DNA from 2 places in the Paenibacillus sp. FSL R5-0519 genome. Region 1 is predicted to be linked to the other one. Evidence: riboswitches for the same ligand, from Rfam matches in the RefSeq annotation. Region 1 holds a riboswitch; the other holds the start of a gene.
What was found. Region 1 has a riboswitch for cobalamin ahead of nikB (nickel ABC transporter permease). Riboswitches for the same ligand answer to the same signal wherever they lie in the genome.
Positions count from the first base shown of each region.

Region 1 (4,638 bases):
AGATTTTTTCATTTCTGGGAACCTATTTCGTCCTAATGCTGGTGATGGGATTATTGCACACTGGTGATGCAGGAGATGCACTTCGTGCTCCATTTATCAATGCGGTTCTCTTTTGCGGATTTTTTATGGTGACCGATCTACCAACGTCCCCTGCCAAAACGAAAGATCAATTTGTATTCGGAATTCTTGCAGCCTCGGTAGGAGCTCTGATATATGGATTATTTGGTGGGCTGATGTATCTGTTCGTTGGGTTGTTATGTGCTAATTTATATCATTTTCTGCGTGTGCGTTTTGCCATGTTTGCATAACGATTGGTCAAAAGCGCCGTTCCTAGTTTTCTAAGGGGAACGGCGCTCATTTTGAATTTAAATTTTCTATCACATAATATCAGCGCTTATCATTCAACGGGCCTAATTATGACGTGTATTTTGGCAACCAGTCGCCGTGAGCTTCAATCAGCTCATCACACATCGCTACGATGTCATCGATAGACAGCTCGGCAGCCGTGTGTGGATCAAGCATGGCGGCGTGGTAGATATGTTCTTTTTTGCCCGTGATTGCTGCTTCAATGGTCAGCAGTTGCGTGTTGATATTTGTCCGGTTCAATGCCGCGAGTTGTGGAGGCAGATCCCCAATGTAGGTAGGACTGATTCCTGATCCATCGACCAGACAAGGTACTTCGACACATGCCTCACGCGGCAGGTTCGTAATCAGTCCGTTGTTCATGACGTTACCGCCAATCTTGTACGGGTTATTCGTCTCCATGGCTTCAATAATATGCGATGCGTATTCACGGCTGCGGGTATGTTCAATATTTTCGCTGGCAAACAGCTTGGTACGCATTTCTTTCCAGCCTTCAATCTGGTTCACACAGCGGCGTGGATACTCATCCAATGGAATGTTGAAGCGTTCAATCAGCTCCGGGTAATTCCGCTTGATGAAGTAAGGGTGGTACTCGGCATTATGCTCGGACGATTCCGTTACATAATAGCCAAATCGCTGCATTAATTCATAACGAACCATGTCATCATGCTGTTCTTTCTGCTTTTCCTTCGCCAGACGTTTAATCTCGGGGTACAGATCCTGCCCGTCTTTGGTAACTTCGAGCAGCCACGCCATGTGGTTGATCCCTGCAATTTTAGCGACAACACCTGTCTGATCGATCCCCAGTGCATCAAACAGATGTGGTACACATACCTGCACACTATGACACAAACCTACGGTTTTGATCCCGCCATGCACATTCATGACGTTGGTAAGTACGGCCATTGGGTTGGTGTAGTTCAGGAACCATGCATCCGGACATACTTCCTGCATATCCCGGGCAAAATCCAGCATAACCGGAATAGTCCGCAAGTTACGGAAAATTCCGCCGATACCGAGTGTATCTGCAATCGTTTGACGCAGTCCGTATTTCTTCGGAATCTCGAAGTCCGTAATGGTACATGGATCATATCCACCGACCTGGATGGCGTTGATGACATATTTGGCCCCGCGCAGCGCTTCTTTGCGGTCCTGATATACGTTTACGACGCAACGACTTCCGAGTGAACGTGCCAGACTGGTCAGCAAACGCTCGGAATCGCTCAGACGTTCAGCATCGATATCGAACAATGCCAGCTCAAAATCCTGCAGTGCTTCGGTCATCATGACATCACCCAATACATTTTTGACAAAGACGGTGCTTCCCGCACCGAGAAACGTAATTTTGTTCATCTTAAGTTAAGCCTCCCTGAAAAATGTTGTACCCCAACTATAGGCCGATTCGGCACATATAACTATGGCTCAACCCCTCTCAAACATGGCATAATCCCATTTTTGTTTCCGTTTTCAACTAATATTTATGTCCTTTAGCTGTTATAATTTAATTAGATATACAGATGGTGAGCCTCGGAAGGAAACAAGGAGGGAGGGCATAAAATGAGAAAAATAGAGATGAATGTGGTAGCCACGGACTGGACACAGATGGAACTGGTCTTGTTGTTCTTCGGGTGGGAGGCGTGTGAACCCGCCCATTATTGGGGACCGGGTGTACGTGATTCCTATATTGTGCATTACATCCATGAAGGACGGGGCATCGTGTACATGGGGGATCAGGAATACAAGCTTAGCGAGGGACAGGGTTTTATCATTTTCCCGGATACGCTTATTCATTATGAGGCAGATCCCAAGGAGCCCTGGACGTATTCGTGGTTCGGCTTCAAAGGTGTACAAGCCAAAGCATTCATGCAACGTGCCCAGCTGAGCCCGGAGCGCCCGATATATGATGTCCATGATACGATTACGATGGAACAGTTGTATACGGAGATGGTCCAAGCTTCCACGCGACCGGAAGGTGATGTGTTGAACCAAAGTTTCTTGTACCGCTTGATGGCAGAATTAATCTCTTCTTCACCTGTGAAGGAAGACGTCGGGCAGCTCCTTTCAAACAAAGAAACATACATCCGGCAGGCGGTGCAATTTATGGAGAACAGGTACAGTCAGCGAACTTCCATTCTGGATATTGCCCAAGCTGTGGGGTTGGATCGCACGTATCTATCAGGATTGTTCAAAGAGCGATATGGCATGTCGCTGCAGTCATTTTTTCTGGAGTACCGTATGAATCGTGCTGCCGAACTTCTTCAGAATCCAGGGCTGTCGGTCAGTGAAGTGGCCCATTCTGTCGGTTATACGGACCCATTATTGTTTTCCAAGATGTTTAAGCGTGTGACGGGCGTATCTCCGAAGAGGTCGAGAATCCGCGATTAGACGCACCTAGTGTTTCAAATTTGAAAAGAAAAGCTTTGATCATTAAACGTCGTCCCGCTATACTGATACAGAAGTGATATGAATTGAAGTAAGTTCAATTGAATATGTGGAACTTGGTGCTTCGCCCTTCAGGGTGAAAGCTTAATAGGGAAGTCCGGTGTAATACCGGCGCGGTCCCGCCACTGTAACAGAGGAGTCAGGTAGCGATAATCCACTGGTTTAAGCCGGGAAGGAGCTGCAAGTGACGATGATTCTGGAGCCAGGAGACCTGCCAGGTTTAACAAACACAGTAGTACCCTACGGGAGATAGGAAGGTGTTTAGAGAGCATGATTTTTTCTGAAAATCTGTTTATTTAAGGCGTCCTCATCCAGTACACGGAGAGGGACGCCTTTTTTGCTATGGACGGAGAACATCAGAGCACATACATAAAGTTTTGGGGAAGGACGTTAGAGCAATTGAGCAGATATATCGTTAAACGATTATTACAACTGGTAGTCGTATTGTTCGGCATTACGTTCCTGACGTTCCTGCTAACCTACCTGTCTCCTGGAGATCCAGCCAGACTTATGCTTATGTCTACAGGGGTAACGCCATCCGATGAGCTGGTCAGGCAGGTGAGGTCTGAGCTTGGATTGGATGAGCCTTTTTTCTACCGCTACGGGACATGGTTGGGACAGGTGGTAACTGGAGACTTCGGTACATCATATAAATACAATCGTCCAGTACTGGACGTGCTGATGGCACGGCTCCCGGCAACGCTTTGGCTAACAGGAAGCGCCATGGTTCTGGTTATTCTGGTTTCCTTTCCACTGGGGATGCTGTCGGCTGTCTATCGTAACCAATGGCTTGATCACGTCATTCGTCTGTTCTCTTTTGCCGGATTATCGATGCCCAGCTTCTGGTTGGGTATGCTGCTCATGTTGGTCTTCGGTGTACAGCTGAAGCTGCTGCCGGTAATGGGTAATTCCGGATGGTACAGCCTGATTCTGCCTGCATGTACTCTCGCGATTCCACTTGTTGCCCAGTACAGCAGACAGATTCGTGCGATCCTGCTTGAGGAGACAAGCCAGAACTATGTGATCGGAGCCAGATCCAGGGGTGTGAAGGAGTCGATCATTATTTTGCGTCATATTCTCCCGAATGCCCTGCTGCCGATCGTTACCCTTATGGGTATGACAACAGGTGCTTTGTTAGGTGGTGCAGCGATTGTGGAAAGTTTATTTGTGTGGCCGGGCGTTGGACAGATGGCTGTAGATGCGATTTTCACAAGGGATTATCCGCTGATTCAGGGGTATGTCATCTGGATGGCAATCATATATGTCACCCTGAATCTGCTGGTTGATATATGGACTCATCTTCGTGATCCCCGAATCCGACTGGATGTGGATATATAGATGAGAGCCTTCAGACTGGTATTACTGCAGAATCGCTGGTTCACCTTCCTGCTGTCTCTGACCGCCTTCTGGATTATTCTTGCCATGGTTGCACCGCTGCTTGCACCACAAGACCCACTTGCAACGAACTTTACCAAAGTGTTGCAGCCATCCAGCGCCGAGTATCCTCTTGGAACCGATCAACTGGGCCGATGTGTATTATCTCGTCTTCTGTACGGTGCACGTACCTCGCTGCTGCTCACCTTTATGATGATTGGCATCGTGTTTGTGTTAGGTGTAACGATTGGAGTCATCGCCGGTTTCGCTCGGGGGGTGACGGATATGGTGCTCATGCGCCTGTCTGATACATTAATGGCATTTCCGGGGCTTATTTTTGCGATCGCTGTGGTGGGGATGCTTGGGCCGGGATTGTTCAATACGGTTCTGGCACTGTCGGTTGTCTGGTGGGCGAAGTATGCAAGAATGGCCAGAAGCCTGGTGATTTCCCTTCAGCAA
Region 1 is NZ_CP150234.1:6,305,843-6,310,480, reverse strand. It holds gene MKY73_RS28415 (RnfABCDGE type electron transport complex subunit D) at 1-308, shown strand, start outside; gene MKY73_RS28410 (alpha-glucosidase/alpha-galactosidase) at 415-1,716, opposite strand; gene MKY73_RS28405 (AraC family ligand binding domain-containing protein) at 1,921-2,748, shown strand; cobalamin riboswitch at 2,846-3,039, shown strand; gene nikB (nickel ABC transporter permease) at 3,205-4,143, shown strand; gene nikC (nickel transporter permease) at 4,144-4,638, shown strand, end outside.

Region 2 (4,638 bases), 460 kb from region 1:
ATATTAGATAGGTCCTGACAAGCTGCACCCTCATGTCTCCACGAAAGAAGTCGTGCAGGCAGGGACTTAATTAATGCTTACTCAAGACTTATTTAGAAATTTAGTAAGGAATTAAGTATGGAATTAGTCACCACATATCGGGTTTACTTCCACAGTGACCGGTGCATCGACATGGCGGAAGCCCTGAATTACACCAACTCGTTTGAAGAACTTGTGGAATCGCTCATTCGGATGGCCCTTTTCCTTGTAATCTGCCACAATACGTTCCACAATGCCACCAATCTGATCACCCGGAATTCCCTCCGCTACGGGCTGGGCAGGGTGAGCATTGCGGCCAAATTTCTTGCCGCCGAGGAATAAGTCATATGCACCTTTGCGATACACGATGCCGATATCCTCCAGTACTGCCCCGTAACATGCCATACCGCAGCCATTCAGCGCCACACTCGTTTCTTTGGGTGCACCCAGTCCGCCAATCACAGCCTGCAAATGGTTAGCCATCGGGACAGCATCGTCCTTCTCCATATTGCAGAAGTCACAGGCCTTCACCTTGATGACATCACCAATCGGTACAACGATAAAATTCGCTGCACGCAGCTCTTCAACCAGCGAGTCCGGTTCAAATGTCGGCACTCTCAGAATAATCTGGTGCTCCGGCGTGTACTCCAGTTCGCCGTCTTCACTTGCACACTGCGCCAGCAGCGCCATCTGGGCTGCGGTGAATTTTTTGTTGCCCACGCCGGGCGACACGCCGACTTCGAACAGCGGCGCCTTACGCCCAGGCTCGGGCGCGGTGCGTACCGCCGTTGCGGTCGCAGCCTGCGTTGCACTTGCTTCTCGGCTCGGCGCTGCTGCATCCAGCCAGCGGCTCGCCGATTCGCCCGCGAGTGCGCCGCCTGCCGCGAGCCGTGTCAGCGCCTCGGCGGCCAGCGCAGCTGCGCTGGCGCGTGGCGCTGACACGGCTCGGCCCGGAGCGGCCTCTGCCGCAACGGGCGCAGGTCGCTCGCCGGCAAGCACGGCGGTGCCAGCGCTGCTCGCCGGGCTTGCCGCAGGCATAGTGGCAGCTGCCCCTGCGCCAGCGGGCGGCTGCCCTTGCGGAGCCGTGCCCGCTCCGGCGCTTGCGCCGCGCAGGGCTGGCTCCGCCTGTGGCTGCGCGGCCGATGCAGCGCTGGCCGCGCTCTCGCCCGCTGCCTCGCCGGAGGCGGCAGCGCGGGCTTCCCTTGCGCCGAGCGACCATGGCTCGGCTTCCGTGCGTAGCCGCTCATGAGGTCTGAGCGACTGTTCCGCGGTGTTCAGCGTATATTTCCGCTGATACCCGCGGGGGGTGACCATGAGTCCTTCGTACATCATGGTCGAGGAGTTGCCGATAATCACGGTCGTCAGCATGCCGATATCATGATTCAGCATATCCTCCAGTGTGGTCATGACAACGTCCTGACGCTCACGGTATGCACTTTTTACCAGACCTACGGGGGTCTGTGGGTCACGATAACGCAGGATCATTTCCTGTGTCTCCACGATCTGGCGTGTGCGCCGTCCACTGCGTGGATTGTACAGGGCAATGACAAAATCAGCGGACGCTGCCGCTTCGACCCGGCGAATAATGGTCTCCCACGGCGTAAGGTGATCACTAAGGCTGATCGTACATGCATCATGCATGACAGGGGCACCCAGCAGTGATGCACAGGACTGAATGGCCGATACGCCCGGAATAACCTCGACGGCAACACCCGTATCCGGCTTCCAACCTTGCTCCATCAGCACCTCGTACACCAGTCCAGCCATACCATACACACCTGCGTCACCGCTGGAAATTACGGCAACAATTTTGCCCATCTCCGCCTGTCGAACCGCTTCTTGTGCACGGCTTACTTCCTCCGTCATGCCTGTACGCACAATCGCTTGTCCGTTCAACAGAGGGCGAATAAGATCCACATACGTGTTGTATCCGATAATTACCTCACTCTCTTGAAGTGCTTCGAGTGCCCGCTTGGTGATATGTTCCATTGCTCCCGGGCCGAACCCGATAATCAGCAGCTTGCCTTGATCTTGCATGATTTCTCCTCCTTCATCACACTTGTCGTACTGATCTAAACAGTGAAAAAGGACGGCTATGCCGACCTTCTACCCCGCTGTACTGCATGTTCAACTCGTCAGCTCTGTTTACTCAGACTATCGAACAAGGCTCTTACATCACCCGTTATGATCCAACTAATCTATTCCTCTACCTGCAATTTCCCGACACAGGGTAGGTATTGCAAGGATGTGCATTTATCTAAAAAAACAAAAAAATCCCATCCTTGTAACGGATGGGATACGCATGTACGTACACTCAAGAACACAGCCCCAGACTCCCGAAGGGTAGTCCTGTGACTATGTGGCCTGGAGGGGCCAGCCGGGCGAACCGATTGTTCGCCCAATTCCTGATTCTTCGTACACCACTCCTTTCCGCGAAGGGTTTGGTGACACATGCAAGGTAGGTCTCCTGGCTTTGGATCATCAGCTTCCTTTTCTGTCTTCCCCGGTTTTCCGAGTGACTTGGATCAAAAAGGGCTTCACCATTACAGTGGCGGGACCGCTCGGGACTTTCACCCGATTCCCTGTTACCTCTTGCTGCACGCAAGAGCACCTTGCTTGTTTTCATTCAATATTGTTTTCATAATAACACCGTGCAGGAAATAATGTCCATGCTTATGATACTTATCCATTCTTCTATTTTGAGACAAAACAGAAAAAAGTCCTGATCCAAAAATCGGATCAGAACCCGGAATAACCTATGCATATCCCATTCGTTATAACCATCCAACAACCCTTGCATTGAGTTCGTTTCTGTTAACGACTCAACCTTTATTGCTGACCGCCAACCTTGTCCGCACGCCCTGCGGCAAAGTAACGTCCAAGTTCAACGATGAGTGCACCCATCTTCTCTTCCTCCGGAATGACCAGCGCCTCAATGCCTTCTTCACGCATGGAGTTTGCTGTAACTTTACCTACGGATGCAGGAATTACGCCTTGTCTGAAAGCGGCAAGCAGCGGCTCAAGCTTGTCCTGGGAGGCCGCATATTGCGTCAGGAATCGGACCTGCGGTCCACTTGTGAACGCAACAGCATCTACCTCAAACTTTAGAATCTCATTCAACAGCTGTTCAAGCTCTGCCTCTTCCGGCGGAACATGGCGGTAAGGAAGCACTTGTCTGACGATTGCACCTTGTTCTTCCAACCATGCAACGAGTTTGGGAGCTGTCTCCCCATGAAGCTGTAATATGACCTTTTTCCCTGCGAGATCATGCGGGGCGAATTCTCGAATGAGCCCGTCCGTACTACCGTCATCATCCCGTACCAGGGGCGTTAATCTGCGCTTCTTGAGCGCATTCACCGTCTTGTATCCCCTCGCTGCAATGGAGGATTCCGATAATACATCCAAAAATTGTCCCGCGATTTCCATATCCTCAGCCATTTCAAACAATGCATCCAATCCCATACCCGTCGTTAACACCGCCCAGTCTGGCGGGTCTGAGATCCAGGATACCAGCCCGTCCCTGATATTTCGATCATCCAGAAATACCGTTCCCTGTGCCGGTCGCACAAGCGGAATACCGCCCATTTTTTCAACCAGTATGGACATTTCTTTCGATTTTCGCGGTCCTGTCAATGCTACACGTACACCTGCCAAATGTTGAGCCATTCATGTTCCCCCCGTTAGTCCAGCCGAATGTTCATCAGTCTGACTACAGTATACAGGGTACTTCTGCGGAGGGAAACTGCGCTTACCCTCTTTTTGCCCATTTCATCTATAACGATTTTTGATGGAATATATCAGGAAGGCTGGAGTTCTCCACCATGAGAATCCTGCCTTTTTCTCTCTCCATTCTTCTCCGAATCAGAGGAGCCTTGCCCCTGCTCATGCTTCTCTTTCTTGGACTGGTTTCCCGATCTCTGTTGGGTAGATTCTTTTTTATCCTTTTTGCGAGGACGAAGGAAAAGAAACAGCACAATGGGAAAAAGCACTTCAAAAACAATGGCAATCCATGTCCATTCACGAGTAAATCGGTTAAGCTGAATTGCATTCTTGAAGAACCAAAAGGCACATACGAACCCTACCAGCGCCACAGGGCCAGTCATGACCTTTCCCGATACATTCGGAATCATTCGCTTCAGTCCCCAACAGACAAAGTACAGATCAAATGCAATTTTGGTAATCATGGTAGGCAGGGTCGCCGCTGCCAGCGCCAGGTCAAACCGATCAAGGAAATCACTTATTTGCAACTGCCTTGCCAGCTCATAAGAAGGGTATACCAGCCTGGACGCAATAGGTACACCTATCGACGTAATGGTTTCCACTAGAATCAGCATCATCAGCAATCCCGAGATGATAATGCCCCATAGCACAGGTTTGAAGCGAAAGTCACTGCCCTTGACGACAAAAGGTAATGCGATCATCTCTCCGTAAAATGAAAATATGTACCAGCTTCCCTTGCCTACTCCTGCGACATCCACGTGAAAATAAGGCATCAGATTGTCCATATTGATCTGCTGGATAAGCATGAAAGGAACAATTATCGAGTTTAAGAGAAACAGAGTAACGTACAGCTCCGCCATACCGATTAACGAACCGAGTCCACCTCTGACAATAAATACT
Region 2 is NZ_CP150234.1:180,319-184,956, reverse strand. It holds gene cobJ (precorrin-3B C(17)-methyltransferase) at 124-2,055, opposite strand; cobalamin riboswitch at 2,458-2,648, opposite strand; gene MKY73_RS00820 (uroporphyrinogen-III synthase) at 2,848-3,684, opposite strand; gene MKY73_RS00815 (endospore germination permease) at 3,816-4,638, opposite strand, start outside.
Region 2: it holds a riboswitch for cobalamin, as region 1 does, so the genes downstream of both, cobJ (precorrin-3B C(17)-methyltransferase) here and nikB (nickel ABC transporter permease) in region 1, are expected to answer to the same signal.